4 regions of the Kitasatospora sp. NPDC056800 genome follow, and region 3 is predicted to be linked to each of the others. Evidence: riboswitches for the same ligand, from Rfam matches in the RefSeq annotation. Region 3 holds a riboswitch; each other region holds the start of a gene.
What was found. Region 3 has a riboswitch for cobalamin ahead of ACFRQN_RS36925 (ribonucleoside-diphosphate reductase subunit alpha). Riboswitches for the same ligand answer to the same signal wherever they lie in the genome.
Positions count from the first base shown of each region.

Region 1: linked by a shared signal. The riboswitch ahead of metE (5-methyltetrahydropteroyltriglutamate--homocysteine S-methyltransferase) and the one ahead of ACFRQN_RS36925 (ribonucleoside-diphosphate reductase subunit alpha) in region 3 are both predicted to bind cobalamin.
Region 2: linked by a shared signal. The riboswitch ahead of ACFRQN_RS36610 (iron ABC transporter permease) and the one ahead of ACFRQN_RS36925 (ribonucleoside-diphosphate reductase subunit alpha) in region 3 are both predicted to bind cobalamin.
Region 4: linked by a shared signal. The riboswitch ahead of ACFRQN_RS00735 (cobalamin biosynthesis protein) and the one ahead of ACFRQN_RS36925 (ribonucleoside-diphosphate reductase subunit alpha) in region 3 are both predicted to bind cobalamin.

Region 1 is NZ_JBHUAL010000008.1:58,155-65,198, reverse strand. It holds gene ACFRQN_RS03575 (ABC transporter ATP-binding protein) at 1-1,005, shown strand, start outside; gene ACFRQN_RS03570 (ECF transporter S component) at 1,002-1,886, shown strand; gene ACFRQN_RS03565 (hypothetical protein) at 1,905-2,222, shown strand; cobalamin riboswitch at 2,305-2,542, shown strand; gene metE (5-methyltetrahydropteroyltriglutamate--homocysteine S-methyltransferase) at 2,707-5,022, shown strand; gene metF (methylenetetrahydrofolate reductase [NAD(P)H]) at 5,107-6,024, opposite strand; gene folP (dihydropteroate synthase) at 6,216-7,040, shown strand.
Region 2 is NZ_JBHUAL010000257.1:5,172-12,215, forward strand. It holds gene ACFRQN_RS36580 (SigB/SigF/SigG family RNA polymerase sigma factor) at 1-382, opposite strand, end outside; gene ACFRQN_RS36585 (anti-sigma regulatory factor) at 563-973, opposite strand; gene ACFRQN_RS36590 (GNAT family N-acetyltransferase) at 1,162-1,638, opposite strand; gene ACFRQN_RS36595 (nuclear transport factor 2 family protein) at 1,649-2,032, opposite strand; gene ACFRQN_RS36600 (ABC transporter substrate-binding protein) at 2,123-3,115, opposite strand; gene ACFRQN_RS36605 (ABC transporter ATP-binding protein) at 3,132-3,935, opposite strand; gene ACFRQN_RS36610 (iron ABC transporter permease) at 3,932-5,011, opposite strand; cobalamin riboswitch at 5,134-5,259, opposite strand; gene sodN (superoxide dismutase, Ni) at 5,341-5,736, opposite strand; gene sodX (nickel-type superoxide dismutase maturation protease) at 6,013-6,375, shown strand; gene ACFRQN_RS36625 (CGNR zinc finger domain-containing protein) at 6,383-6,964, opposite strand.
Region 3 is NZ_JBHUAL010000263.1:712-7,755, reverse strand. It holds gene ACFRQN_RS36940 (glycosyltransferase family 2 protein) at 1-1,068, shown strand, start outside; gene ACFRQN_RS36935 (glycoside hydrolase family 26 protein) at 1,074-2,192, shown strand; gene ACFRQN_RS36930 (glycosyltransferase family 39 protein) at 2,192-3,883, shown strand; cobalamin riboswitch at 3,956-4,090, shown strand; gene ACFRQN_RS36925 (ribonucleoside-diphosphate reductase subunit alpha) at 4,283-6,694, shown strand; gene ACFRQN_RS36920 (ribonucleotide-diphosphate reductase subunit beta) at 6,715-7,044, shown strand, end outside.
Region 4 is NZ_JBHUAL010000002.1:20,529-27,572, forward strand. It holds gene cobO (cob(I)yrinic acid a,c-diamide adenosyltransferase) at 1-59, opposite strand, end outside; gene ACFRQN_RS00725 (putative cobaltochelatase) at 65-2,191, opposite strand; gene ACFRQN_RS00730 (cobyric acid synthase) at 2,292-3,806, opposite strand; gene ACFRQN_RS00735 (cobalamin biosynthesis protein) at 3,803-4,816, opposite strand; cobalamin riboswitch at 4,924-5,057, opposite strand; gene ACFRQN_RS00740 (alpha/beta hydrolase family protein) at 5,357-6,463, shown strand.

The DNA of each region.
Region 1 (7,044 bases), on a different contig from region 3:
TACCTGCCCGGCGACGGGACGGTCGTGCACGGCCCCCCGGCCGAGGTCTTCCGGGACACCGCGATCGCGCCGCCCGTCGTCGACCTCGGCCGACTGGCCGGCTGGCGGCCGCTGCCGCTGTCCGTCCGGGACGCCCGCCGGGCCGCCGCGCCGCTGCGGGAGCGGCTCACGGACCTGCCGGTTCCCCCGCCGCGCCGGGCAGCGGTGGCGGGGGAGCCGGTGCTGGAGGCGACGGGGGTCGTCGTCCGGTACGGGCCGGTGGCCGCCGTCCGGGACGTCCGGCTGGAGCTGTGGGCGGGCGAGGTCACGGCGCTGATGGGCCGCAACGGCTCCGGCAAGTCCTCGCTCCTGTGGGCGCTCCAGGGCTCCGGGCCCCGCCAGGGCGGCAGCGTGAAGGTCACCGGCGCCGGGGGCGGCCCGGCCGCGGACCCCAAGCGGCTGCCCGCGGCCCGGGCCCGGCAGCTGGTCGGGCTCGTCCCGCAGACCCCCACCGACCTGCTGTACCTGGAGACGGTCGCCCAGGAACTCGCCCAGAGCGACCTCGAAGCCGACGGCGCCGGCGGGCCGACCGCACGGCAGGTCCTCGACCGCCTGGCCCCCGGGATCCCGGACGGCACCCACCCCCGGGACCTCTCCGAGGGGCAGAAGCTGGCCCTCGTCCTGGCGATCCAACTCGCCGCCGCACCACGGGTCGTGCTGCTGGACGAACCCACCCGGGGGCTCGACTACCAGGCGAAGGAGGCGCTCACCGGCATCGTGGACGCCCTCGCCGCCGAAGGCCGTACGGTCGTCGTCTCCACCCACGACGTCGAGTTCGTCGCCTCCGCCGCCGACCGCGTCGTGGTGATGGCCGAGGGCGAGATCGTCGCCGACGGGCCCACCGCCGAGGTCATCGTCGCCTCGCCCACCTTCGCCCCGCAGACCGCCAAGATCCTCGCCCCGCTCGGCTATCTGACGGTACGTCAGGTCGCGGCGGCCGTGGAAGCGGTGGAGGCCGCCCGGTGACCGCCGTCCGGATCCCCGGCCGGGCCCGTGTCGTCGTCGCCCTGGCCGCCTTCATCGGGCTGGTGGCCTTCACCTGGCCGTTCGTCGTCGCGCCCGGGCGGTTCGGCTCCAACTACGCGCCGCCGCTGATCTTCGGCGCCCTGCTGGTCCTGGTGCTCGCCGTCGTCATCGCGGAGATCTCCGCGGGCGGCATCGACGCCAAGGCCCTCGCCATGCTCGGCGTCCTGTCCGCCGTCAACGCCGGACTCCGCCCGCTCGGCGCCGGGACCGCGGGAGTGGAGACGGTCTTCTTCATCCTGGTGCTGGCCGGCCGGGTCTTCGGCCCCGGCTTCGGCTTCACCCTCGGCTGCACCTCGCTGTTCGCCTCCGCGCTGCTCACCGGCGGCGTCGGCCCCTGGATGCCGTACCAGATGTTCGGCTGCGCCTTCGTCGGCATGCTCGCCGGGCTGCTGCCGGGGGCCGGGCGGCGCTGGGAGGTGCCGCTGCTGGCCGGGTACGGGGCGTTCTCCGGCTACCTCTTCGGCTTCCTGCTGAACCTCTCCTTCTGGCCGTTCTCCACCGACCCGAACAGCTCGATCGCCTACCTGCCGGGCCTGCCCTTCACCGAGCAGTGGCACCGCTACCTGCTGTTCGACCTGGCCACCTCGCTCGGCTGGGACACCGGCCGCGCCGTCACCACCTTCACCGCCGTGCTCGTCGTCGGGCCGGCCGTCCTCACCGTCTTCCGCCGCGCGGCCCGCCGCGCCAACTTCGAGCCCACGGTGCGCTTCGAGGCCCCGCCCGGCCCGCACGCCCCATCCGGCCAGGACGCCATGCCCGGCCCGGACACCACGGTGGGGCCGCCGACCGCCGCGCGGCCCGCCGGCCCGGCGCACCCCTGAACCGAAAGGCCGACCATCGTGCCCAAGCCCGCGAAGCACCGGACGATGACGCTGGACGGGGTCGACGTCGTCGTCCTGACCCCGGAACAGCACGCCGCACTGGAATCCGCCCGCCGCCAGCTGGGCGGAGCGCAGGCGCAGGTCGCCAGGATGAGGTCAGACCTCCAGCGGGGACGGCAGCTGCTGGTCGAAGCCGAACGGATACTGGCGGGCATCCCGGCCGACCAGCTCGCGCGACTGGACGGCCGACTGGGTCCGGGACGCGGCCTGACCGGACTGCTCGCGGACATCCGCGCCGCCCTGCCGCGCACGCCGGACACCCCGACGCGGACCTGACCACCGGCCCCGCGAGCCGTGGTGGCGTTCCACCATGCGGACGGGTTCCGAGATTCCCGCGCCAGGCCCGGCGCTTTGCCCCTAAGCTGACGGTGCAGCTGGTTCGCCCTGTCCGCCAGGCAGGGCGTCGCAAGAGGGAATCCGGTGACGCCTTTCGACTGGCCAGTCCGGGACTGCCCCGCAGCGGTGAGTGGGAACGACCGCCGTCATACGCACTGGACCCGGGACGGGTCTGGGAAGCGACGGCCAGTAGGTGTCCGCCCTTCACGGGACGGACGCGCCCGCGAGTCCGAAGACCTGCCACTGCCCGCCCGCGGACGACCCGCGCGCGGCTATCCGGTGACCTCGTGGGCGGGTCGGCGACCATACCAGGCGGACCAGGCCCGTACGTTCCCGTGACGGCCGCCGCCGGGTACGTCATCCCTTCGCGCCCTCGTGCCGTCTCCGGGTACCTGAGGAGAACAGACTCGCGAAGGAGAGTCCCTTGACCACGAAGTCCGCAGCCGCGGCGAGCGTTGCCACCGCGTACGGCTACCCCCGCCAGGGCCGGGGCCGGGAGCTCAAGAAGGCCATCGAGGGCTACTGGAAGGGCTCGGTCACCGCCGAGGTGCTGCTGGCCACCGCCGCCGACCTGCGCCGGGGGAACTGGCAGCAGCTCGCCGACTCCGGCGTCGAAGAGGTCCCGACCGGTGACTTCTCGCTCTACGACCACGTGCTGGACACCACCGTCGCCGTCGGCGCGATCCCGCCCCGGCACCGGGACGCGGTCGAAGCCGACCCGCTGGACGGGTACTTCGCCATGGCGCGCGGCAACCAGGACGTCGCCCCGCTGGAGATGACCAAGTGGTTCGACACCAACTACCACTACCTGGTGCCGGAGTTGGGCCCGGACACGGTGTTCACGGCGAACCCGGCCAAGGCGGTGGGCGAACTGCGCGAGGCGCTGCTGCTCGGCCACGCGGCCCGGCCGGTGCTGGTCGGGCCGGTCACCTACCTGCTGCTCGCCAAGCCGGCGCCCGGGGTGGCCGCCGACTTCCAGCCGATCACCCTGCTGGACCGGCTGCTGCCCGTCTACGCGGAGCTGCTGGCCGGGTTGCGCGCCGCCGGCGCCGCGTGGGTGCAACTGGACGAGCCCGCATTGGTCCAGGACCGCACCCCGGCCGAGCTCAACGCCGCCGCCCGCGCCTACCGCGAGCTGGGCGCCCTCACCGACCGGCCCAAGCTGCTGGTCGCCAGCTACTTCGACCGGCTCGGCGACGCCCTGCCGGTCCTGGCGAAGGCCCCGATCGAGGGTCTGGCACTGGACTTCACCGGCCCGGCCGCGGCCAACCTGGAGGACCTCGCCGCCGCCGGCGGCCTGCCCGGCAAGCGACTGGTGGCGGGGGTGATCGACGGGCGCAACATCTGGATCAACGACCTGGAGAAGTCCCTCACGACCCTGGCGACCCTGCTGGGCCTCGCCGACACCGTCGACGTCGCGCCGTCCTGCTCCCTGTTGCACGTGCCGATCGACGCCACCCTCGAACGCGACATCGACCCGCAGATCGCCCGCTGGCTGGCCTTCGCCAAGCAGAAGGCCACCGAGGCGGCGCTGCTCGCCCGCGGCCTGCGCGAGGGCACCGGCGCGATCGCCGCCGACCTCGCGGCCAACCGGGCCGACCTGGCCTCCCGCGCGGGCTCGCCGATCACCCGCGACCCGGCGGTGCGTGCCCGGATCGCCGCCGTCACCGACGCGGACGCCCGCCGCGCCCAGGCCTACCCGCAGCGGGCCGAGGCCCAGCGCGCCCGGCTCGGCCTGCCGCTGCTGCCGACCACCACCATCGGCTCCTTCCCACAGACCACCGAACTGCGCGTCGCCCGGGCCGACCTGACGGCCGGTCGGATCGACGGCGCCACGTACCAGGAGCGGATGGAGGCCGAGGTCCGCGAGGTCATCGCGTACCAGGAGAAGGCCGGCCTGGACGTCCTGGTGCACGGCGAGCCCGAGCGCAACGACATGGTCCAGTACTTCGCCGAGCAGCTCACCGGCTACCTGGCCACCCGGCACGGCTGGGTGCAGTCCTACGGCACCCGGTACGTGCGCCCGCCGGTCCTCGCCGGGGACATCTCCCGGCCGCGCCCGATGACCGTCGACTGGTTCCGCTACGCGCAGGGCCTGACCGACCGTCCGGTGAAGGGCATGCTCACCGGCCCGGTCACCATGCTCGCCTGGTCCTTCGTCCGCGACGACCAGCCGCTCGCCGACACCGCCCGCCAGGTCGCCCTCGCCCTGCGCGACGAGGTCGTCGACCTCGAGGCCGGGGGCGCCGCCGTCGTCCAGGTCGACGAGCCGGCCCTGCGCGAGACCCTCCCGCTGCGGGCCGCCGCCCGCCCGGCGTACCTGGACTGGGCCACCGAGGCCTTCCGCCTGGCCACCTCCGGCGTCCGCGCCGACACCCAGATCCACACCCACATGTGCTACGCCGAGTTCGGCGCCATCATGACGGCGATCGACGACCTCGACGCCGACGTCATCTCCCTGGAGGCCACCCGCTCCCACATGGAGGTGGCGGGCGAGCTGGCCGAGGCGGGCTACCCGCGCGAGGTCGGCCCCGGCGTCTGGGACATCCACTCCCCGCGCGTCCCCAGCACCGAGGAGGCCGTCTCCCTGCTGCGCGCGGGCCTGGCCGCGATCCCGGCGGAGCGGCTCTGGGCCAACCCCGACTGCGGGCTGAAGACCCGCGGCTGGCCGGAGACCCGGGCCTCGCTGGAGAGCCTGGTCGGCGCCGCCCGCCTGCTGCGCGAGGAGCTCGCCGGCTGACCCAACCGGGCGGGGACTCCTCCGCCGGTTCGGTACGCCCGCCACGGCATGCGGGCCGCGTCGCGGCGCGGCCCGCATGCCCGTTCAGCCGGACCGGGGCAGTCCGAGGTTCTGGTAGATCTCGGTGGTGACCGTGGAGAAGTTCATGGTCATGAAATGCAGCCCGGGCACGCCTTCGGAAAGCAGCCGCCGGCACATGGCGGTGGCGTGTTCGATGCCGATGGAGCGCACGGCGGCGGGATCGTTTTGGTGTTCCAGCATGCGGTCGGAGAGGGCTGTGGGAATGGCAGCGGTGCTCAGGGTCGGAATTCGGCTTAGTGACCGGATGCTGGTCACCGGCATGATCTCCGGAATCACCGGAATATCGCATCCGGACTTCTGGAGGCGATCCCGGAAACGGAGGTAGCTGTCCACCTCGAAGAACATCTGGGTGATCGCGTAGTCGGCTCCGGAACGGCACTTCGTGACAAAGTGCCGGATTTCGGAGTCCCAGTCCGGTGACCGCGGGTGCATTTCCGGGAAAGCCGCCACCCCGACGCAGAAGTCGCCCGAGTCCTTGATGAGGTGAACCAGGTCGGCGGCGTACTCGACCCCGCCCGGATGCCGGACCCAGGCGCCCAGCGGGTCGCCCGGAGGGTCGCCGCGCAGGGCCAGGATGTTCCGTACTCCCTGGTCGGCGTAGTGCCCGAGGATGTTCCTGAGCTCGCCGACGCTGTGGCCGACGGCGGTCAGATGGGCGGCCGGGGTGAGGGTCGTCTCCTGGGCGATGCGGCCGGTGACGTTCACCGTCCGCTCCCGGGTCGAGCCGCCCGCACCGTAGGTCACCGAGACGAAGGTGGGGGAGAGCGCCTCCAGTCGGCGGATCGCGTTCCACAGGCCGGCTTCCGCCTCGGCGTTCCGCGGTGGCATGAACTCGAACGAATAGGAGTGCTTTCCGGTGGCCAGGAGGTCGCGGACGGTAGCCGCCCGGTCGGTGCGTGTGGAGGGTTTCCCGAGTGTCATGACAGGACGGTATACGCCCGGTCGGAATGGCGTGGTGGAAAGTCCACAGTGTGATACGCGGGTTTTCGCCAATGACGGTCGATGGCCTTCGGGGGTGGTCGCGGAGCGGCCTCCGGAGGCTGCACAATAGGGGCATGGAAAGACATTCGTACGCCCTTCCCGGACTTCCCGACTGGGGTCGCTGCGCGGTCATGGGAATCCTCAACGTCACCCCGGACTCGTTCTCGGACGGGGGATGCTGGCTGGACCCGGGCCGGGCGGTGGAGCACGGACTGGCGCTGGCCGCGCGGGGGGCCGACATGGTGGACGTGGGCGGCGAGTCGACCCGCCCCGGCGCCCGCCGGGTGCCGGTCGAGGAGGAGCTCGCGCGGGTGCTGCCGGTGGTGCGCGGACTCGCCCGGCAGGGCGTCCTGGTGAGCATCGACACGATGCGCGCCCGGGTCGCCGAGGCCGCGGTGGACGCCGGGGCCCGGATCGTCAACGACGTCAGCGGCGGCCGGGCGGACGAGGCCATGGCGAAGACGGCCGCGCGGGCCGGCGTGCCGTTCGTCGTCATGCACTGGCGGGGGCAGTCCCAGGGGATGGACGACCTGGCCGGCTACGGGGACGTCGTCGCCGAGGTGGTCGCCGAAGTGGGGCGCCAGCTGGACGCCGTGGTGTCGGCCGGAGTCGACCCGGAGCAGGTCGTCCTCGACCCCGGCCTCGGCTTCGCCAAGGGCCGGAGCGACGACTGGGCGCTGCTCGCCGCCCTGGACGCCTGGGCCGTGCTGGACCGCCCGCTCCTGGTCGGGCCCTCCCGCAAGCGCTTCCTCGGCGAACTGCTCGCCGACCCGGCCACCGGCGAGCCCCGCCCGGCCCGGGAGCGGGACGACGCGACCTCGGCCGCCGCCGTCCTGGCCGCCGCGCAGGGCGCCTGGGCCGTACGGGTCCACGAGGTGCGGGCGGCCGCCGACGCCGTGCGGGTCGAGGCGGCCGTGCGGGCCCACCGGGCGACCGCCGACCGGCTGCCGGTGTAGGCCT
Region 2 (7,044 bases), on a different contig from region 3:
GGTTGCGCAGCTCGACCCGCTCCGGGGAGCCCTCGGGCAGTGCGGACAGCCGGACGAACAGCGCGCGGGCGGCCTCCCGGTCCGGGGCGCCGGTGCGGTGCGAGCCCTGGGCGGGCAGGGCGACGTGCGGCTCGACCTCGGCCGTCGGCTCGGCCTCGACCGCCGGTTCCGTCCCGACGGCCGGGGCCGTCTCGTCCACCGGGTCCGGCGGGGGCGCGGAGGCAGGCGTCGGCTCGGACGTCGGCTCGGTGGGGTGGCTCATCCGCTGGGCGTCCTTCGGGTGCGCTTCGTCGTTGGCGGCGAGGCCGGGAACGCTCGCCTGGGTCGGTACGGCAGGTCCCGCCGTCGCGAGGCCGGTACGGTCCAGATCACTCACGGCCATTCCCCCGTTCCGTTCCGGGAGCACCGGGGCCGGTGGCCCCGGAATCGTCTCGTTGGTCGTACCGCGTGGGTGGCGGTACCGGGAGCCGTCCGTCGGTCCCCTGAGCGGGGGAGCGGCGGACGGCCCTTGCGCGGGTGCTGCTCGGTGCTGCTCGGTCGTGCGGTGCGGTCCGGCGCCCGACTAGTGGGAGGGGGACCCGCCGCGCTTCTTGTGCAGGCTGATCGTCACGGTCCTGTCCTCGGCGACCGAGGAGTCGACCTCGCCGGCCAGGGCGGAGAGCACCGTCCAGGCGAAGGTGTCCCGTTCGGGAGCCTTGCCGTCGGTGGTCGGGGCGGAGACGGTGACCTTCAACGAGTCGCCGACCAGCCGGAACTCGCAGGACAGTACGGAGCCGGGCACCGCCTGCTGGAGCAGGATGGCGCAGGCCTCGTCGACCGCGATCCGCAGGTCCTCGATCTCGTCGAGCGTGAAGTCCAACCGGGCCGCCAACCCGGCCGTCGCTGTTCGCAGGACGGAGAGGTAGGCCCCGGCTGCGGGCAGCCGGACCTCCACGAAGTCCTGAACGCCGAGATCGCCGTCGATCTGGGACACCCTTGCCTCCTGGGTGGCGCGCTGTGCTTTCTTGGTACCCCGCTTGTTACCGCTTGCTACCCCCGAAGGGGGCCCGGCGCCGCGGATCCGCCATCGCTCTGCCTTCCGCACCCCGGTTCGGGAGTTACTCATGGTAAGGCATTGCGACGCAGGGTGGCAGACCCTTTCCCCGGACTCCCGGGAGCCGTTCAGCGCTGCCCGGCGGCGGCCAGCGCCCCGTCGGAGAGCCGGTACACCGTCCACTCGTCCATCGGCACCGCGCCGATCGACTTGTAGAAGTCGATCGAGGGCTGGTTCCAGTCCAGGACCGACCACTCGACCCGGGAGTAGCCGCGCTCGACGGCGATCCGGGCGAGTTCCAGCAGCAGCGCCTTGCCGTGGCCGCCGCCGCGCGCCTCCGGGCGGACGTACAGGTCCTCCAGGTAGATCCCGTGGGTGCCGCGCCAGGTCGAGAAGTTGCGGAACCAGACCGCGAAGCCGACCGGTTCACCGGTGGCGTCGTCCTCGGCGATCAGCCCGAACAGGGCCGGGTTCTCGCCGAACAGGGCCTCGTGCAGCTGCTCCTCGGTGGCCTTCGCCTCGTGCAGGGCCTTCTCGTACTCCGCGAGTTCGCGGATCATGGCGTGGACGACGGGGACGTCGGTGGCGACGGCGGTGCGGATCATGTCCGTGAGCCTACTGCTCGGGACCGGTCTCGTCCCAGGCCTGGAGGGAGGTCTGGTCGATGATCCGGCCGTCCCGCAGACCGGCCATCGAGGACATCAGCACCCGGACGCCGTCCGGGTACCGGCAGGACTCCAGGAAGGCGACGTGGTCGCCCTGGACGACCACCTGTTCCAGTGTGTGGGTCATCTCGCGGCCGTAGACGTCGTCCAGCATGGCGCCGATCTCCTCCCGCCCGTGCATCACCAGGGGGTGGCTGGGCTGGGTCTTGCGGTCGACCATGCGCAGTTCGGCGTCCTCCGCGTAGAGCGCCAGGAGGGCCTCGGCGTCGCGGCGCTCGATGCCCTCGCGCAGTGCGCGGGTGTCGAAGGCGGCGGGGGCCGTCGTGGTGGTCATGATCTCGCTCCTCCGGTCGGGTTCCGTCGGCTCGTACCTTGAGCGTACGCCCGCGGCCGCCCGGACCCGGAGGAGCGGGATCCGGGCCGGTCAGGGGGCCGGCACGGTGCGCAGGTAGGCGGCCAGCGCGCTGATCGCGGCCGGGTTGCGCGGGCTCTCCACCAGGTCGACGTAGTCCATGACGAAGATCCGGCCGTTCCTGACCGCGGCGACGTCGGCCAGCGGCGGGAAGGACATCAGGAACTTTCGCTTCTCCTCGGCCTTCGGCGTCGCGTAGTCGTTGATCACGATCACCTCGGGGTCGCGCTGCACCACGCTCTCCCAGCCGGCCGTGACCCAGCTGTCGGCGAGGTCGCCCATGATGTTGGTCCCGCCGGCCTTGGCGATGATCTCGTTGGCGGCGGCGAACTTCCCGGCGGTGTACGGCTTGTCCTGCCCGCTGTCGTACAGGAAGACGGACGGGTGGCGCTCGGCCGGCGGGACGGCGGCGATCCGCGCCTTGAAGTCCGCGATCAGCTGGTCGGAGCGGTCCTTGACGTCGAAGATCTCGCCGAGGTTGGCCAGGTCGGTGTAGAGCGCCTCCAGCGGGTCCATCACGCCGCGCTCGGTGCCCTTGCCGCTGCGGCAGGACTCGCTGAGCACGTACGAGTCGACGCCGAGCGCCCTGAAGGCCTGCGGGGTGACGCCGCTGCCCTCGTCGAAGCCGTAGTGCCAGCCGGCGAAGACCAGGTCGGCCTTGGCGTCCAGCGCGATCTCCTTGGTGAGGATCTTCTTGGAGAGCCAGGTGGTCTGCTGGTAGCCGTCCTTCCAGGCGACCTGGTCGATCTTCCCCTTGTCGTCGGGCATCACGTAGCCGGCCATCCGGTCGGCGAGGCCGAGCGAGAGCATCAGTTCGGTGATGTTGACGTCGTTGGTCACCACCCGGGCGGGCTTCTGCGCGAAGGTGAGCTTCTCCCCGCAGTTGTCCACCGTCACGGGGTAGTGGGCGGAGGCGGTGGCGGCCTCCTTCGGGGCGATCTCGGCGCCGCAGCCGACGAGTCCGAGGGCGAGCAGGGCGGTGGCGGCAACGGCCTTGGTGCGCACGGGAGTTCCTTGGGGGTCAGGGGAGGCGGTCGAAGAGCAGCTGGAGGGCGCCGGTCTCCGGGTGGCGCACCGGGGTGCCCCGGACGCCGAACACCTCGGCCAGCAGGGCGGGTCGGAGCACCTCGTCGGGCGGCCCGGAGGCGACGATCCGGCCGTCCCGCAGGACGTACAGCAGGTCGCAGTGGCCCGCCGCCAGGTTGAGGTCGTGCAGCGCGGTGAGCACCGTCGGACCGGCCTCGCGGGCGAGCACCAGCACCTCCAACTGGTGCGCGATGTCGAGGTGGTTGGTGGGTTCGTCCAGCACCAGCAGGCGCGGCTCCTGGACCAGCGCGCGGGCGAACAGCACCCGCTGCTTCTCGCCCCCGGACAGGCTCAGGAAGCCCCGCTCGGCGAGGTGCCCGGCCCGGACCTTGCGCAGCGCCTCGGCGCAGCGCCGCTCGTCCCCGTCGACTTGGGCGCCGAAGCCGCGGCGGTGCGGCAGCCGGCCCATGGCGACCACCTCGGCGACGGTGAAGTCGAACTCGGCGGAGTGCTCCTGGGTCAGCGCGGCCACCCGGCGGGCGCTCTCGCGGGCGGTGAGGGCGTGCAGGTCGTCGCCGGCCAGCCGGACCACGCCGCCGGCCGGCTTCAGCACCCGGTAGACGCAGCGCAGCAGGGTCGACTTGCCGCTGCCGTTGGGGCCTATCAGGCCGACCACCTGCCCGGCGGCGGCCGCCAGGCTCACCTCGTGGACCAGCCGGGTGCCGGCCAGCTCCACCGAGACGCCGTCGACGGCGAGGTCCTGGGCGTGCACCGGGGTCGGGTCGGTCGTCGCGGTCACCGGGCACCTCCGAAGGCCTGGCCGCGGCGGCGCATCATCACCAGGAAGGCGGGCACGCCGAGCACCGCGGTGAACACCCCGACGGGCAGTTCGGCGGGCGCCAGCAGGGTGCGCGAGGCGATGTCCACCCAGACCAGCAGCAGCGCCCCGGCGAGCGGCGCGACCACCAGCACCCGGCGGTGCCCGGCGCCGACCAGCATCCGCGCCAGGTGCGGCATCAGCAGCCCGACGAAGCCGATCGCCCCGCTGACCGCGACCACGGTGCCGGTGACGGCGGCGGTCACCACGAACAGCTCGCGGCGCAGCCGGTCCGGGTCCACGCCGAGCGAGGCGGAGGTCTCGTCGCCCATCGCGAGCGCGTCCAGCCGCCCGGCGGTGCAGGCCAGGTAGGCGAGCCCGGCCAGCACGGTGACGGCGGCGATCGGCACCTTGCCCCAGGTGGCGCCGCCGAGGCTGCCGAGCAGCCACATCATGACGTCCCGGGCGGCCTCGCCGCGGTCGGCGGCGAAGACCATCAGGGTGGTGGCGGCGGAGAAGCCGTAGGACAGCGCGGTGCCGGTGAGCACCAGCCGCAGCGGGGTGAGCCCGTACGCGGTGCGGGCCGCGACGTAGACCAGGGTCATGGCGGCCAGCGCGGAGCCGAAGGCGGAGGCGGAGATCGCCCACACCCCGAGCGAGGCGAAGGCGCCGAACAGCATCACGGCGTTGGCGCCGACGGCCGCGCCGGAGGAGATGCCGAGCACGAAGGGGTCCGCCAGCGCGTTGCGCACCAGGGCCTGGACGGCGACCCCGCAGGCGGCCAGCCCGGCGCCGACCACGGCGGCCAGCACGGTGCGCGGCAGCCGGATCTCCCAGACGATCGCGTACGCGGCCGCCTCGTCCGCGTCCAGCCGGCCGCCCGTCAGCCCGGCGCCCAGGAGCCGCAGCACCCGGGGCAGGCCGAGCCCGGAGGAGCCGAGGGCGACCCCGCAGACCAGGGAGAGCAGCAGGGCGGCGGCGAGGCCGGCGGCGAGCGGGACGACGGGTATTCGGCGAGCGGGCGGGCCGACTGCACGGTTGACGGGTGCGCGGTTCACGGGTGCGCCTTGCCTCGGGCCGGGAGCGCGCCGGGGCGGGCGCGGGCCGGGGGCGTGCCGGGGCGCCGTTCCCCTCGCAGTCCGCGGCGAGTTGTCGGGAGGTCGGCGGCCGAGGGCGATCGGGCTGGCGCGGCCGTACGGGCGGGTACGGGCCGTGCTCACCGTTGCGGGTCAGCGCCGGATTCGCACCGGACTTCCCCCTCGGACGCCCTGGCAGCATAACAGCCACTCAGGGCAGGCAACCCTTACCGGGCCGGGTCGGACGTGAACGCACGACCGCCCCCGTCCGGCGGTGCGGACGGGGGCGGTCGGGTGGCGACGCGTCAGGCTCAGGCCTGCTTGGTCTCCCAGAAGATCTTGTCGACCTGGGCGATCAGGTCGAGCAGGGCCTGGCCGGTGGCCGGGTCCGTGGACGCCTTGGCGGCCGAGGCGGCCTTCAGGGTGTCGTTGATCAGCTGGTGCAGCTGCGGGTACTTCTCGAAGTGCGGGGCCTTGAAGTAGTCGCTCCACAGCACCGAGATGTGGTGCTTGACGGCCTCGGCGCGCTGCTCCTTGATGATGACGGCGCGGGCGCGGAAGTGCGGGTCCTCGTTGGCCTGGTACTTCTCCTGGGTGGCCTTGACCGACTCGGCCTCCAGCTTGGCCTGCGCGGGGTCGTAGACGCCGCAGGGCAGGTCGCAGTGGGCGTGGACGGTGGCGCGCGGTGCAAACAGACGAGAGAACATGGGAGTCCTTCCTTAGATCGTCTTCCCGCGCCCGAGATTACCCTTCCGCCCTCCCGGTTTCGCGATCGGGCGGTGGGCCTAGGGCGAAAGACGGACCGGGAACCGGCGCAATCCGGACATCGGACGGACGGCGGTCCGTACGGCAGACTGGGGGCGCGAGCGGGGGCGGGAGGAGGAGTCGTGGCGCGGAGCACGCGAGCGGAGGGCGCCGGGGCGGGGGAGCGCGGCCCGGGCGGCGCGCTGCCGTTCGGGCTGGTCGACGTGGCGGGGCCGTCGATGGTCCCGACCCTGCGCGAGGGCGACCGGCTGCTGGTCCGCTACGGCGCGCCGATCCGGCCCGGCGCGGTGGTGGTCTTCCGGCACCCGTTCCAGCAGGACCTGCTGGTGGTGAAGCGGGCCGCCGAGCGCCGGGCCACGGGCTGGTGGCTGCTCTCCGACAATCGCCCGGTGGACAGCGACAGCCGCAGCTACGGCGCCGTCCCGGACGAGCTGGTGCTCGGCCGGGTGCTGCTGCGGCTGCGCCCGAGCCCGGTCTGGCTGGCGCCGGGGCGCCGGCTGGAGCGGCTGCTGCTCACCCCGCGGCTGGCCCGGGTGCCGGGCCTGGCCCGCCGGCTCGGCGCCTGGGTCGAGGAGGTCTAGCGGGCCGCTACGCCCGGGCCGCCGCCTCCGCCTCCAGGCGCTTGCGGGCCCGGTAGGCGGCCACGTTGGCGCGGGTCGCGCAGCGGTCCGAGCAGTAGCGGCGGGAGCGGTTGGTCGAGGTGTCCAGGTAGGCGTTGCGGCAGGGCGCGGCCTGGCAGATGCCGAGCCGGTCGGCGCCCAGCTCGGTGAGGTGGACGGCCAGGCCCATGCAGGCGACCGCGCTGAAGTGGGCGGTGGCGGTGGGGGAGTTGTCGGCCAGGTGCAGGTGCCAGCGCGGCCGCCCGGCGTCGTCCAGGTAGTCGTGCCCGGAGATCAGCGGGCTGACCGGGTACTCCATCAGCAGGCTGTTCAGCAGGTCGACGCCGCGGATCTCGTCCCCGCCGGCGGCGGCCTCGAAGACCCCGCGCAGCCGGGTCCGCACCGCCCGCAGCCGGGGCACGTCGGACTCGTCGGCGAGCGAGCGGGCCCGCGAGGAGTCGGAGAAGAGACCGCGCACCGCCTCCACGGAGGTCAGCGAGTCGGTGCCGCGCTCGGGCTCCTCGGTGTTCACCAGCCGGACGGCGAGATCGGCGTAGGCGGCGAGCTCCACAGGGGTCCTTCCAGGGGGGTCGGTAACGGGCTGACTGCCTCCAGCCTATTACCCGGGCGGGCAAAACGACGGCGCCCGGC
Region 3 (7,044 bases):
TACGGCACCCGCGACAAGCTCGGCTGGTTCAAGAAGGCCGGCAACCTCCAGTTCGGCTTCCGCAACTCCGACAGCGACTACATCCTCATCCTGGACGCCGACTTCGCGCCCCGGCCGGACCTGCTGAACGAGATGCTCCCCTACATGGAGGCCGACCCCCGCCTCGGCATCGTCCAGTCCCCGCAGTTCTTCCGCATCCTGGACTCGCAGAACTGGATCGAGCGCGGCGCCGGCGCCGTCCAGGAGCTGTTCTACCGGACCGTCCAGGTCTCCCGGCAGCGCAGCGACGGCGCCATCTGCGTGGGCAGTTGCGCGGTGTACCGGCGCGCGGCGCTGGAGGAGAACGGCGGCACCACGCTGATCGGCCACTCCGAGGACGTGCACACCGGGTTCGACCTGCGCCGCCTCGGCTGGGACCTCCAGTACATACCCGTCGCGCTGGCCACCGGCGTCTGCCCGGACAACGTCGGCGGCTTCTTCAACCAGCAGTACCGCTGGTGCACCGGCTCGATGAGCCTGCTCGGCAGCAAGAAGTTCTGGCAGACCAAGCTGCGGCCGATCACCCGGGCCTGCTACCTGTCCGGCTTCTTCTACTACATCCACACGGCGCTGTTCACCGTCGTCTCACCGCTCATCCCGATCGTCCTGCTGCTCGCCCGCCCCGACCTGATCCGCTGGGAGAACACCGCGCTGGTGCTGCCCGGCCTGCTCTACGCGACGGTCATCTTCCCGCTCTGGCACCGCAACCCCTACCGGCTGGAGGCCTGGGCCGCCCGCATGATGTACGGCTGGGCGCACGTCTTCGCCATCTGGGACATCGTGCGCCGCAACCGGATGGCCTGGCAGCCGACCGGCTCCAGCGGCGCCAAGCGGAACAGGACCCGGCGGTTCTGGATCGGCGTCATCGCCTGGGGCGGCGGAACCGCCCTGCTCTGGGTGCTGCTGAGCATCTGGCGGATGCTCACCATGGGCCCGCTGAACTTCGCCCTCGTCCTCGCCTCCGGCCTCTTCTACGCCACCATCGTGGGCCGGGTCCTCGTCCAGCCCCGCCCGACGGAAGCAGTGTGATCGCCATGACCGCCCACCCGAGACGGGCCGGCCGGCTCCGTCACCGGCTGGCGCTCCCGCTGCTGGCCGCCGCCGGCCTGCTGCTCACCACCGCGTGCGGCCCCGAGGACCCCGGCTTCGCGATGCAGAAGGACCTCGCCCAGGCCGCCCCGGCCGCCACCCCGGCCCCCGGCGCCCCCGGGACTCCCGGCACTCCGGGCGCGGCCCCCGCCGCGGGGGGCACCGCGCCGGCCGCGCCCGCCACGCCCAAGGCCCTGCCGGCCGGCGTCCCGTACGACGTCACGCCGCTGCTCAGGCCGAGCCACAAGTACCTCGGCGCCGCCCTGCCCGACGTCCCCGCCACGATGGACGCGCTGCCCGGCTACCGCGACGCGATCGGCAAGCAGCCCAACGTCCTGGAGTTCTACGCCCATTGGAAGGGCGGCTTCGACACCGCGGGCGCCCGCCGGATCCACGACGCCGGGGCGCTGCCCTTCATGGCCTGGGAGCCGCACGACCGCTCGCTCGCCTCGATCGCGGCCGGCGACACCGACGACTACGTGCGCGGCGTCGCCAAGGCCGTGGCCAAGTTCAACCTGCCGATCGCCGTCAGCATCGCCCACGAGATGAACGGCGACTGGTACCCGTGGGGCCGTCAGGCCGCCACCCCCGAGGACTTCGTGGCCGCCTGGCGCCACGTCCACGACCTCTTCGACCAGGCCGGCGCCACCAACGTGATCTGGGTCTGGAGCCCCAACATCACCGACCCCGCGCCCAACACCCGCCTGGAGCCGTACTACCCCGGCGACACCTACGTCGACTGGGCCGGCATGACCGGCTACTTCACCAAGACCGGGCCCAAGACCTTCGACGCGCTCTACGGCCCGACCATGGCCGAGATCCGCGGCTTCTCCCAGAAGCCCTTCTTCATCAGCGAGACCGCCTCCGAGCAGGGCAAGCGCCAGCACGCGGACATCGACCAGCTGTTCTCCGGGCTGGAGGCGCACGACGACATCGTCGGCTTCGTCTGGTTCAACATCGTCAAGCGGGCGGACTGGCGGGTCGAGGCCGTGCCGGACACCCTCGCCGCGTTCAAGCAGCGCGTGTCCGACCCCCGTTACGGCTTCGACATCCGGAACCCCTGATGAGCACTGAGTCCGAGTTCTCCCCCGTCCCGCACGGCCGCTCCGCCCACGACCCGGCCGCCGAGCCGGACCCGGACGGGCCCGGCGCCGTGGCGGTGGACAGCCCCGACGGGCCCCGCCCCGCCGTAGCGGTCGACAACCCCGACGGCGTCGAGCTGGCCCCGTACACCATCCCGCGGGTCCCCGCGATCGGCTGGGACCCGGGCACCAGCCCCCGGCGCCGGTGGATCGCCCGCGGCCTGCTGGGCGCCGTCCTCACCGTCCAGGCCGCCCTCTCGCTGCGCCTGCTGGCCGCCGCGCACCCCGACGAGGCCGCCGCCATGGTCGCCGGCCGCCAGCAGCTGGCCCACCTGCTGCACGGCACCCCGGTCACCACCGACCTGGTCGACCGGGTGCACGGCTCGCCCTGGCTCTACCCGCCGCTGGCCGGCGCCGCCGCCGACGCCAACGGCATCTGGGGCACCCGGCTGCTCAGCCTCGGCTTCGCGCTGCTCACCACGGTCCTGCTGTACTCGCTGACCCGGCGGCTGTTCAACGAGCGGGTCGCCATCTGCGCCATCGCCGGGTACGCCGTCCTCCAGTCCACCGTCGTGGTCGGCTTCTACGCCGCGCCCGAGTCCCTCGCCGTCCTGCTGGTCGCCCTCGCGGCCTGGACCACGGTGTTCACCGCAGGCCGCCATCCGGCCCTGGCCCTGCTCGCCGCCCCGCCCACGGCGCTGGCCTGCGCCACGGCCTACTCCGCGGCCTTCGCCGTCCCCGCCCTGGTGGCCCTCGCCTTCGCCTGCGCCCGGCCGTACCACCGGGTGGGCCCGGCCGCCCTGCGCTCACTGCTGACGGCCCTCGGCACCCTCGTCCTGCTGCTCCCGTACGGCACCCTCGGCAAGGTCGCCGGGTGGTCGCCCTCGCGCGGCAACGCCCCCGGCTCGGCCGGCTCGGTCCTGCTCGGCACGCTCCAGTGGGCCGGCCTGTTCACCGTCCTCGCGGTGGCCGGCACCATCGCCTACGCGCGCCGCGAACAGATGCCCGAGCACGACGCGCCGGAGAAGGAGCCCCTCCCCACCACCCGGGGCCGGCGCGCCCTGCTCGGGGCCGTCCTGACCGCCACCGCCCTGCTGGTCCCCGCCGCCCACCTGTGGACCGGCACCTCCGGCGCGCTGTTCCGCCACCTCGGCTACGGCATGCTGCTGGCCGCCCCGCTCGCCGGGGTCGGCCTGACCCGGCTGGTCGGCGCCCACTTCCGCCACCCCCAGCTCGGCATCCTGGTCTGGGTCGCCCTGCTCGCCCTCGGCCTGGAGCAGTCCGCGCTGCGCTACCAGAACGGGCCCGACTCCGGCCGCCTGCTGGCCGTCCTGCGGGTCCACACGGAGCCCCAGGGCCGCTACCTCACCGAGGTCGACGGACTCGCCGAGTACTACCTCGGCGGCGTCTCCAAGCCCGAGCAGTGGGTCTCCGCGCGCGCCGGCACGGACTACCGCGACGGGGCCGGGGTCGAGCACCACGGCGACGACGGCAGCGTCGCCGCGATCCGGGACGGCTGGTTCACCATGGTCGTCCTCGACAGCACCGCGCCGAGGGCCACCGACCGGGCCCTGAGCGAGGCCCTGGGCGCCGCCGGACACTACCGGCTGGTCGCCCAATTCACCTCGCCGACCGGCGATTCGAGCACGTACAAGGTCTATCTGAAGCACTGACCGGCTGCCCGGCCCACGCACATCCGCGACACGACAGGCACAACATATGGTGCCGCCGCAGTCCGGCGGCACAACATGTATGCTCGCTTCTGCTGTCGATGCAGGGGAACCCGGTGCGAATCCGGGACTGCCCCGCAGCGGTGAGCGGGCGGCTCCAGCAGCCGCACCCCGCGAGTCCGAGTACCTGCCGACGGCGTGCGCCACGGCCCTCCCGCAGAGGCCGCGCCGGCACCAGCAGTACCCCTCCGGGCCTCGCGGGCGGGCCGGGGAGTCACCTCGCGCGACGCTTTTTTGCGTTCGCGCCGTGCTCCCCTGCCCAGATCGGCCCGGTGGCCCCCCGAGCACCGCCGCCGATCGCCGCCAGGAGAGAGCGCCTTGACCACCGCTGCCTCAGCCACCCTGCCCGCCCAGGGCTCCGGTACCGCCTTCACCGACCCGACGGTCTCCGACCCCGGGGGCGCGCTGCTGCGGCTGCTCACCGACCGCAGCACCGACCTCACCGAGGTCGACCCCGGCCATGTCGCCGCCGCCGCGCTGCGCGGCCGCCACGCCGGCTCGGACTTCGCCGAGCTGCGCGGGCTGGCCGTGGACGCCGCCGCGTCGATGATCGCCGAGGACCCCCAGTACTCGAAGCTGGCCGCCCGCCTGCTCGCGCTGGAGATCGTCGACGAGGCGAACAGCCAGGGCTCGGTGTCCTTCTCCGCCTCGATCGCCGTCGGGCACACCGAGGGCCTGATCGGCGACACCACCGCGGACTTCGTCGCCAAGCACGCCGCCGCCCTGGACGCGCTGATCGACACCGCCGGCGACGACCGCTTCGAGTACTTCGGCCTGCGCACCGTGCAGTCCCGCTACCTGCTGCGCCACCCGATCACCCGCAAGGTGATCGAGACCCCGCAGCACTTCCTGCTCCGCGTCGCCTGCGGCCTGGCGGTCGGCGACTCCGAGCAGTCGGTGCGCGAGGTGGCCGAGCTGTACGGCCTGATGAGCCGCCTGGAGTACCTGACCTCCTCGCCGACGCTCTTCAACTCCGGCACCCGGCACCCGCAGATGTCGAGCTGCTACCTGCTCGACTCGCCGCTGGACAACCTGGACTCGATCTACAACCGCTACGCGCAGATCGCCCGCCTGTCCAAGCACGCCGGCGGCATCGGCCTGTCCTACTCGCGCATCCGCTCGCGCGGCAGCCTGATCCGCGGCACCAACGGCAAGTCCAACGGCATCGTGCCGTTCCTGCGCACCCTCGACTCCTCGGTCGCCGCCGTCAACCAGGGCGGCCGCCGCAAGGGCGCGGCCTGCGTCTACCTGGAGACCTGGCACGCCGACATCGAGGAGTTCCTGGAGCTCCGCGACAACACCGGCGAAGAGGCCCGCCGCACCCACAACCTCAACCTGGCGCACTGGATCCCGGACGAGTTCATGCGCCGGGTCAACGCCAACCAGGACTGGTCGCTGTTCTCCCCGGCCGACGTGCCGGAGCTGGTCGACCTGTGGGGCGCCGACTTCGACGAGGCCTACCGCAAGGCCGAGCTGGCCGGCAAGGCCGTCCGCACCATCCCGGCGCAGACCCTGTACGCCCGCATGATGCGCACCCTGGCGCAGACCGGCAACGGCTGGATGACCTTCAAGGACGCCTCCAACCGCGCCGCCAACCAGACCGCCCTGCCGGGCCGCACCGTGCACTCCTCCAACCTGTGCACGGAGATCCTGGAGGTCACGGACGACTCCGAGACCGCCGTCTGCAACCTCGGCTCGGTCAACCTCGGCGCCCACGTGGCCCCCGGTGCCACCGTCGACGACCTGCTCGGCGCCATGGACTGGGAGCGCCTCGACGCCACCGTCCGCACGGCCGTGACGTTCCTCGACCGCGTGGTGGACATCAACTTCTACCCGACCACCGAGGCCGGCACCTCCAACTCCCGCTGGCGGCCGGTCGGCCTCGGCGTGATGGGCCTCCAGGACGTCTTCTTCAAGCTGCGGATCGACTTCGACTCCGCCGAGGCCGCCCGGCTCTCCACGCTGATCGCCGAGCGCATCATGCTCACCGCGTACGAGCGCTCCGCCGACCTGGCCGAGCAGCTCGGCCGCCACGAGGCGTACGGCGAGACCCGCGCCGCCCGCGGCGAGCTGCACATCGACCACTTCCCGACGGCCGCCCCGCAGTGGGCCGACCGCTGGACGGCGCTGCGCGCCCGGATCGCCGAGACCGGCCTGCGCAACTCGCTGCTGCTGGCCATCGCGCCGACCGCGACCATCGCGTCCATCGCCGGCGTGTACGAGTGCATCGAGCCGCAGGTGTCCAACCTGTTCAAGCGCGAGACGCTGTCCGGCGAGTTCCTCCAGGTCAACCCGTACCTGGTGCGCGAGCTCAAGGAGCTCGGCGTCTGGGACCAGCAGACCCGCGACGCCCTGCGCGACGCCAACGGCTCCGTCCAGGACCTGAACTGGCTGCCCGCCGGGGTCCGTTCGCTGTACCGGACGGCCTGGGAGCTGCCGCAGCGCGCGCTGATCGACCTGGCCGCGGCCCGTATGCCGTACCTGGACCAGAGCCAGTCCCTGAACCTGTTCATGGCGGCGCCGACCATCGGCAAGCTCAGCTCGATGTACGCCTACGCGTGGAAGGTCGGTCTGAAGACCACCTACTACCTGCGTTCGCGCCCGGCCACCCGCATCGCCCAGGCCGCGTCCGGCACCGCCCGTGCCGCCGCGCCGGCACCGGTGCCCGTGAACACCCCCTCCCTCACCCCGGAGCAGGAAGCCGCCATCGCCTGCTCCCTGGAGAACCCCGAGTCCTGCGAGGCCTGCCAGTGACCACCCCCGAAGACCGCAAGATGCTGCTCGACCCCGGCTTCGAGCTGACCCTGCGCCCGATGCGCTACCCGTCGTTCTACGACCGGTACCGGGACGCGATCAAGAACACCTGGACCGTCGAGGAGGTGGACCTGCACTCCGACGTCGCCGACCTGGCGAAGCTCAGCGAGGGCGAGCGCCACCTCATCGGCCGGCTGGTCGCGTTCTTCGCGACGGGCGACTCGATCGTCTCCAACAACGTGGTGCTGAGCCTCTACAAGCACATCAACTCGCCCGAGGCGCGCCTGTACCTCTCGCGGCAGCTGTTCGAAGAGGCCGTGCACGTCCAGTTCTACCTGACGCTGCTGGAC
Region 4 (7,044 bases), on a different contig from region 3:
CGGCGCTGACGGGTCGTCAGGCCGTCATCGGGGACGCTCTCGGGGACTCCCTTGGGCATTCGGCTCAGGCCGCCTTTCGCATCGAAGTGGTCGAACGGTTCGCGGAGCGGTCCGCGGCGCGGTTCTCGCGGACGAGCGAGGCCACGCCCTCGGCGCGCAGCTCGTCCAGGCTGACGGCGGTGCCGCCGAGCAGCCCGGCCAGGGTGCGGGCCAGGCCCAGGCGGACCGGGCCGGACTCGCAGTCCAGCACCACGCTGGCCGTGCCCTGCGCCGCGAACAGCGCGGCCGCGCGGCGCGACTGGGCGAGCGCGTCCCGCCCGCCGGTGGCCCGGCCGTCGGTCACCACGACCAGCAGCGGGCGCCGGCTCGGGTCGCGCAGCCGCTCCACCCGCAGCACCTCGTGGGCGCGCAGCAGGCCGGCGGCCAGCGGGGTCCGCCCGCCGGTGGGCAGCGACTCCAGCCGGGCCGCGCCGACCTCCACCGAGGAGGTGGGCGGCAGTGCCAGCTCGGCGCCCGAGCCCCGGAAGGTGATCATGCCGATCTTGTCGCGGCGCTGGTAGGCGTCCATCAGCAGCGACAGCACCGCGCCCTTGACGGCGGTCATCCGCTGCCGGGCGGCCATCGAGCCGGAGGCGTCCACCACGAACAGCACCAGGTTGGACTCCCGTCCCTGGCGCACCTGTTCGCGGAAGTCGTCCTTGTGCACCACCAGTGCCCGCCCGCTGCGCCCGCGCGCGGCCTGGTGCGGCGCGGCGGCCTGGAGGGTCGCGGTCAGGTGCAGCCGGGCGAGCGCGCCCTGCGGGCGGCGGGCGCGGATGGTGTGCCCGCCGGTGGTCTCGGCGGGGGAGCGGCGGCCCTGGGCGCCGTGCCCGGTGCCCTTCACGGTGAACAGCCGCGTCCGGTACGGGTCGCCGGCCGCGACCGGCGCCGACTCCCGTGCGGGGGCCGGGTGTTGGGCCGGTACGGGCGGCTGTGCGGGTGCCTCGGGGCCATCGGAGGCGGGGTCCTCGGGGGAGGGCGCCTCGGGCGCCTCGGGGCCGCCGTCGGACGGATCGGGCGCGCCGCCGCCGTCGGGGCCGCCCCCGTCCGGGCCGCCCTCCGGCCCGTCGCCGTCGTCGCTGCCGCCACCGTCGCCGTCCGGGTCGGGCCCGTCGTCCTCGGGCTCCGGCTCCTCCTGCTGGGCGTGCTCCTCCAGCGTCCGGTCCAGCTGCTCCTCGTCCAGCCCGGGCGCGTCGAAGGGGTTGCGGCGGCGGCGGTGCGGCAGTGCCAGCTGGGCGGCCTTGCGGACGTCCTCCTCCAGCACCTCGGTGCGCCCGTCCCAGGCGGCCAGCGCGACGGCGGTGCGGGCCATCACGATGTCCGCGCGCAGCCCGTCCACCTCGAACGCGGCGCACACGGCGGTGATCTGACGCAGCGCCACATCGGTCAGCTCGACCTTGGGCAGCAACTCCCGTGCCGCGGTGATGCGTTCGGCGAGCGCCCGCTCCTCCTCGGCGAACCGCGCGGCGAAGCCGGCCGGGTCCGCGTCGTACCCGAGCCGGCGGCGGACCACCTCGGCGCGCTCGGCCGGGTCCCGGGTGGCGGCGATCTCGACGGTCAGGCCGAACCGGTCGAGCAGCTGCGGCCGCAGCTCGCCCTCCTCCGGGTTCATGGTGCCGACCAGCAGGAACCGGGCCGCGTGCCGCACCGACACGCCCTCGCGCTCGACGTACGAGCGGCCCATCGCGGCGGCGTCCAGCAGCAGGTCCACCACGTGGTCCTGGAGCAGGTTCACCTCGTCGATGTAGAGCACGCCGCGGTGCGCCCGGGCGAGCAGTCCGGGCTCGTAGGCCTTGACGCCCTCGGCCAGCGCCCGCTCCAGGTCGAGCGAGCCGACGATCCGGTCCTCGGCCACGCCGACCGGCAACTCGACCAGCTGGGAGGGCCGTTCGGAGGAGGACGGGGAGTCGTGCGGCCCGTCCGGGCACTGCGGGTCGGGCGCGGCCGGGTCGCAGGCGAAGCGGCAGTCGTCCACGGTGGCGATGGACGGCAGCAGGCCGGCCAGCGCGCGCACCATGGTCGACTTCGCGGTGCCCTTCTCGCCGCGCACCAGCACGCCGCCCACGGCCGGGGAGACCGCGTTCAGCAGCAGTCCGAGCCGCAGGTCGGCCATGCCGACGATCGCGGTGAACGGATAGCGGACGTCACTCATGCCGTACCCCAGTCCTGTCGTGCCTGACTCTGTGATCGTGCCCGGCCCTGCCGCCCCGCCCGGTTCGGCGGTCCTGCCCAGCCCTGCGTCCGTGTCCGGCTCATGCGTCACTCCCAGGGGCCCCGGGCGGGAGGAACGGCAGCGATCCGGCCGCCGGCACCCCGCCCTCGATCAGCTTCCACAGCGCGTCGGTGTCCGCGTGCTCCTCGATCAGGTCGCCCAGCCGGTCCAGCCGGGCCTCGCGCGCCGCGGCGAAGGAGGTGTCCGGCGCCGGGACGAACGCCCGGCCGGACAACTCGGCGACCTCGCGCAGGAGTTCGCGGCGGAACCCGTCGTTCTCCAGCGCGCCGTGCCAGGTGGTGCCCCAGACCGGGCCGACCCGGCAGCCGTCCAGGAAGGGACTGCCCCCCTCCACGGTCACCACCCCGTGGTGGATCTCGTAGCCCTCGACCCGCTGCCCGAACGCCTCGCCGACCGGCCGCGCCAGCACCTTCTCGACACCGAACCGCACCCGCGTCGGCAGCAGCCCGAGGCCGTCGACGGCGCCCGCCTTCGACTCGACCTCGTCCACGATCGAGTGCGCCAGCATCTGGTAGCCGCCGCAGACCCCGAGGACCGGCAGTCCGGCCGCCACCCGCGCCTTCAGGGCCGGCTCCAGGCCGCGCTCGCGCAGCCAGGCGAGGTCCGCGACGGTGGCCCGGGTACCGGGCAGCACCACCAGGTCGGCGTCGGCCAGCTCCTCCGGCCTGGTCGCCCAGCGGACCAGCACGCCCGGCTCCTGCGCGAGCGCGTCCATGTCGGTGAAGTTGGACAGCCGGGGGAAGCGCACCACGGCCACCCGCAGCACGTCCGCGCCGAGCGGCCCGGGCCCGTCCGCCCGGTCCGCCACGGTGGACAGGTCCAGCGAGTCCTCGGCGTCCAGCCAGAGCCCGGGCAGCATCGGCAGCGTGCCCAGCACCGGACGGCCGGTCAGCTCGTGCAGCATCTCCAGCCCGGGCGCCAGCAGCCGCGCGTCGCCGCGGAACTTGTTGACGAACCAGCCCGCCACGTGCCGCTGGTCCTCCGCCGACAGCAGCGCCAGCGTCCCGTACATCGCCGCGAAGACCCCGCCGCGGTCGATGTCCCCGACCACCACCACCGGCAGGGCGGCGGCCGTGGCCAGGCCCATGTTGGCGATGTCGCGGTCGCGCAGGTTGATCTCGGCGGGCGATCCCGCGCCCTCGCAGACCACCACGTCGTAGCGGCCGCGCAGGTCGGCCAGGCACTCCAGGGCGCGCTCCAGCAGGACGGGCTTGCGCTCGCGGTAGTCCAGCGCGCCGACCTCGGCCACCGGTCGGCCGAGCAGCACCACCTGGCTGCGGCCGTCCGCGCCCGGCTTGAGCAGCACCGGGTTCATCGCCGCCTCCGGCTCCACCCGGGCGGCCTGCGCCTGCATCGCCTGGGCGCGGCCGATCTCGGCGCCGTCGGCGGTGACGAAGGAGTTGAGCGACATGTTCTGCGCCTTGAACGGCGCGACCCGTACGCCCTGGCGGGCGAGCCACCGGCAGATCCCGGCCGTCACCACGCTCTTGCCCGCGTCCGAGGTCGTCCCCGCGACCAGCAGTGCGTTGCTCATGCCCGTCCCCTCTTCTTCAGCAGTGCCCGCAGCAGGACGTGCCCCGCGACCGTCGTACCCAGCGCCAGTGCGCCCACCCGCCGGGAGAGCGCGCAGGCCCGCTCGATGTCGTCCACCGTCACCGGCCGCAGCTCCGCGCCCAGGACGGGCCGGTGCTCCACCCGCTCCCCGTACCGCAGCGTGCCGCCCAGTCGGACGCCCACCGCGCCGGCGAACGCCGATTCGGCCTGGCCCGCGTTCGGGCTCGGGTGCGCGGAGCCGTCGCGCCGCCAGACCCGCCAGGCGGTCCGGGGCTCGGGGGCGGCGGCCACCGTCAGCAGCGCCGTCAGCCGGGCGCCCGGCCAGCCCGCCACGTCGTCCAGCCGGGCCGAGGCCCAGCCGAACCGGGCGTAGCGGGGCGAGCGGTGGCCGACCATGGCGTCCAGGGTGTTCACGGCGCGGAAGGCCAGCAGGCCGGGGGTGCCGGCCAGGGCGCCCCAGGTCAGCGCGTTCACCACGGCGTCGGCGGTGTTCTCGGCCACCGACTCGACCACCGCCCGGGCGATCTGCTGCCCGTCCAGCGCGCTCGGGTCCCGCCCGCACAGGTGCGGCAGCCGCTCCCGGGCGGCGGCGAGGTCGCCGGCGGCCAGCGAGCGGCCGATGGTGCGGGCCTCCCGGGTCAGCGAGGTGCCGCCGAGCACCGTCCAGGTCGCGGCCGCCGCCAGCGCCGCCCGGCCCAGCGGGCGCCGGCCCACCGTACGGTCCAGGGCGAACGCGCCCGCCGCGACCGCGCCCACGCACAGCGCGGTGTACCCGGCCCCGGCGGCGCGGTCGTCGCGCCACAGCCGCCGCTCCAGCCGGGTCGCGGCGCTGCCGAAGACGGCCACCGGGTGGCCCCGGCGGGGGTCGGCGAAGCGGGCGTCGGCGGCGTAGCCCGCGGCGGCGCCGAGTGCGAACACGGCGGCGCGGGCCAGCGGGCGCGAGGCTCGGGTCAGCGGGCGCGGAGCGGGGGAAGGCGCGCGCGGGGTCATCGGCCGCACGGCGGAGGGCAGCTCGGAGTCCGGCCGGGCGGGGCAGCCTGCATCGCGTGCGTGTCCTCACTCAGGGTCCGCGCCCTGGATCGACGTGACGGCGGCGAGAGTCTCCTGGCTTCCGGGTCGAACGCACCCCCGGAGCCTTCCAGCGGCCGTCGACGGCCCGCCGTGGCGATGTTCCGAGCGTGCTCCCCGGTGACAGTGGCGGGACCGCGCCGGACTTCCACCGGCTTCCTCTCCATGCCTCCGTTTGGCCCCAGGATCCCATCACGGGCCCGAACCGGGAGTCAACCGAGGTCACGGAGGGGTTGGTCACACGGGGACGCCGCTGACGCCCGGTCGGATCGCCCGGCGCGGCCCCGCCCCGACCCCCGCCACCGGCACCCCCTGAGTACCGCCCTGAGCACCCCGGGAGCGCCCGCCGGGTGACCCGGACGGCCCAGCCCGGTGGCCGCTCGGGCGGAGCGCCGGTGAACTGGGGCTCGAACACCGTCCGGTCCGTGAACAACGTCCGTGAACAACAGAGCGGGGAGCGAGATGCGTTGGGGAACCGCCGCCGTCGTGGCGGCCGCCGCGGTGGGGGCCGCCGTGCTGGTGGTCGGCCGCCGGGCCTCCGAGCGGATGGTCCGTCCGGTGACCGCCGTCCAGGAGTCCGGGCCGGTCCAGGTCCGCGCCCTCGCCGCCGGCCGGGTCACCTTCACCCGCGGCCCCGCGAGCCTGCGCCCCGGCCGCTGGGCGGTGGAGTGGGCGGACGGCGGGCACGCGGTCGTCGAGGAGGTGCTGCACGCCGACGAACAGGGCGTCACCCGCCGACTGGTCCGCGCCGACCGGGGCACCCTCGTCCCCGGCACCGAGGTCCGCTTCACCCCGCGGGTCCACCTCGGCGACCCCACCGAGGCGCTCGGCCTCGCCTTCGCCGACACCGCCGCCGACGGCGAGCTCGGCGCCCTCCCCGCCTGGCGGCTCGACGGCAAGCGCGGCACCTGGGTGATCCTGGTGCACGGCCCCGGCGACGACCGCCGGCAGACCCTCCCGGTGCTCCCCGTCCTCGACCGGCTCGGCCTGCCCGCCCTCGCCGTCACCTACCGCGGCGACCGGGGCGCCCCCGCCTCCCCGGACGGGCTCAGCCACTTCGGCGAGACCGAGTGGCGCGACATCGAGGCGGCGGTACGGCTGGCGCTCGACAGCGGCGCGGGCAAGGTGATCCTGTACGGCTGGTCCGTCGGCGCGACCATCGTGCTGCAGACCGTGGCCCGCTCCGCCTGGTCGCACGCCGTCCGCGGTCTGATCCTCGACTCGCCCGTGCTCGACCTGCCCGCCTCCGCCCGCCGGGACGCCGCCCGGGCCGGCTTCCAGGGCGTCGCCGCCGAGCTCGGCGCCCTCGCCGCCGAGGGCCGCACCGGGGTCGACCTCGCCGACTTCGGCCGCATCGCCGACGGCACCGACCTGCGGGTGCCGACCCTCCTCCTGCACAGCCCCGAGGACCGGATCGCGCCCTTCGGCGCCGCCGAGAAGCTGGCCGCCGCCCGCCGCGACGTGGTGAGCCTCCAACCCTTCCCCGGCGCCGACCACGCCACCCTCTGGAACACCGCCCCCGACCGCTACACCGAACTCCTCCGCCGCTGGCTCACCCCGCTCCTCTAGGGGCTCAACCACCCCCCCTGTGCGCGAGGGCGTTTTCGGCTGGTCCCCGCCGCTTTTCCCGGTGCGATTCCCCCCGTCCGAGAATGAACGTTCCTCCCATTCCTCCGGGCCCGCGTGAAAAGTCGGCCCGGCCGACTTCCGGTGCGGCTCGATCCCGATCACGCCGCCCGCCATCCGTCCGGATTCGGGCTGGACAGTCCTGCCGGGCGTCGCCGGGCCGAAACGCCCCCGTAAGGGCCCCTCGGCTGTCAGGAGCAATATTTGGCCCGGCCCCTTACCCCCCACCCGTACGCACGGTGACCGCCCGAGCATTCCGGGCAACCGGCCCGCCCCCTGTGGCATGGGCAGGTCACACGTTTCCGGCCAGGCGGTTTGCCGTTGTTGCCCGATCTTGCGGAGGTGCCACCGGCGGTCGCCCGGTCGTACGGACAACCGGATGTGACAGAAGGCCGGTACAAGGGGAAGACTGCTCGACGTGACGTCTCGGAACCCGCGCGACCGTGATGCCCCGCTCCCGCCGACGATCGGTACCGGTGCGACGGTGACCCGTCTCCCCGGAACGGCCCAACGGCCCGCCGGTG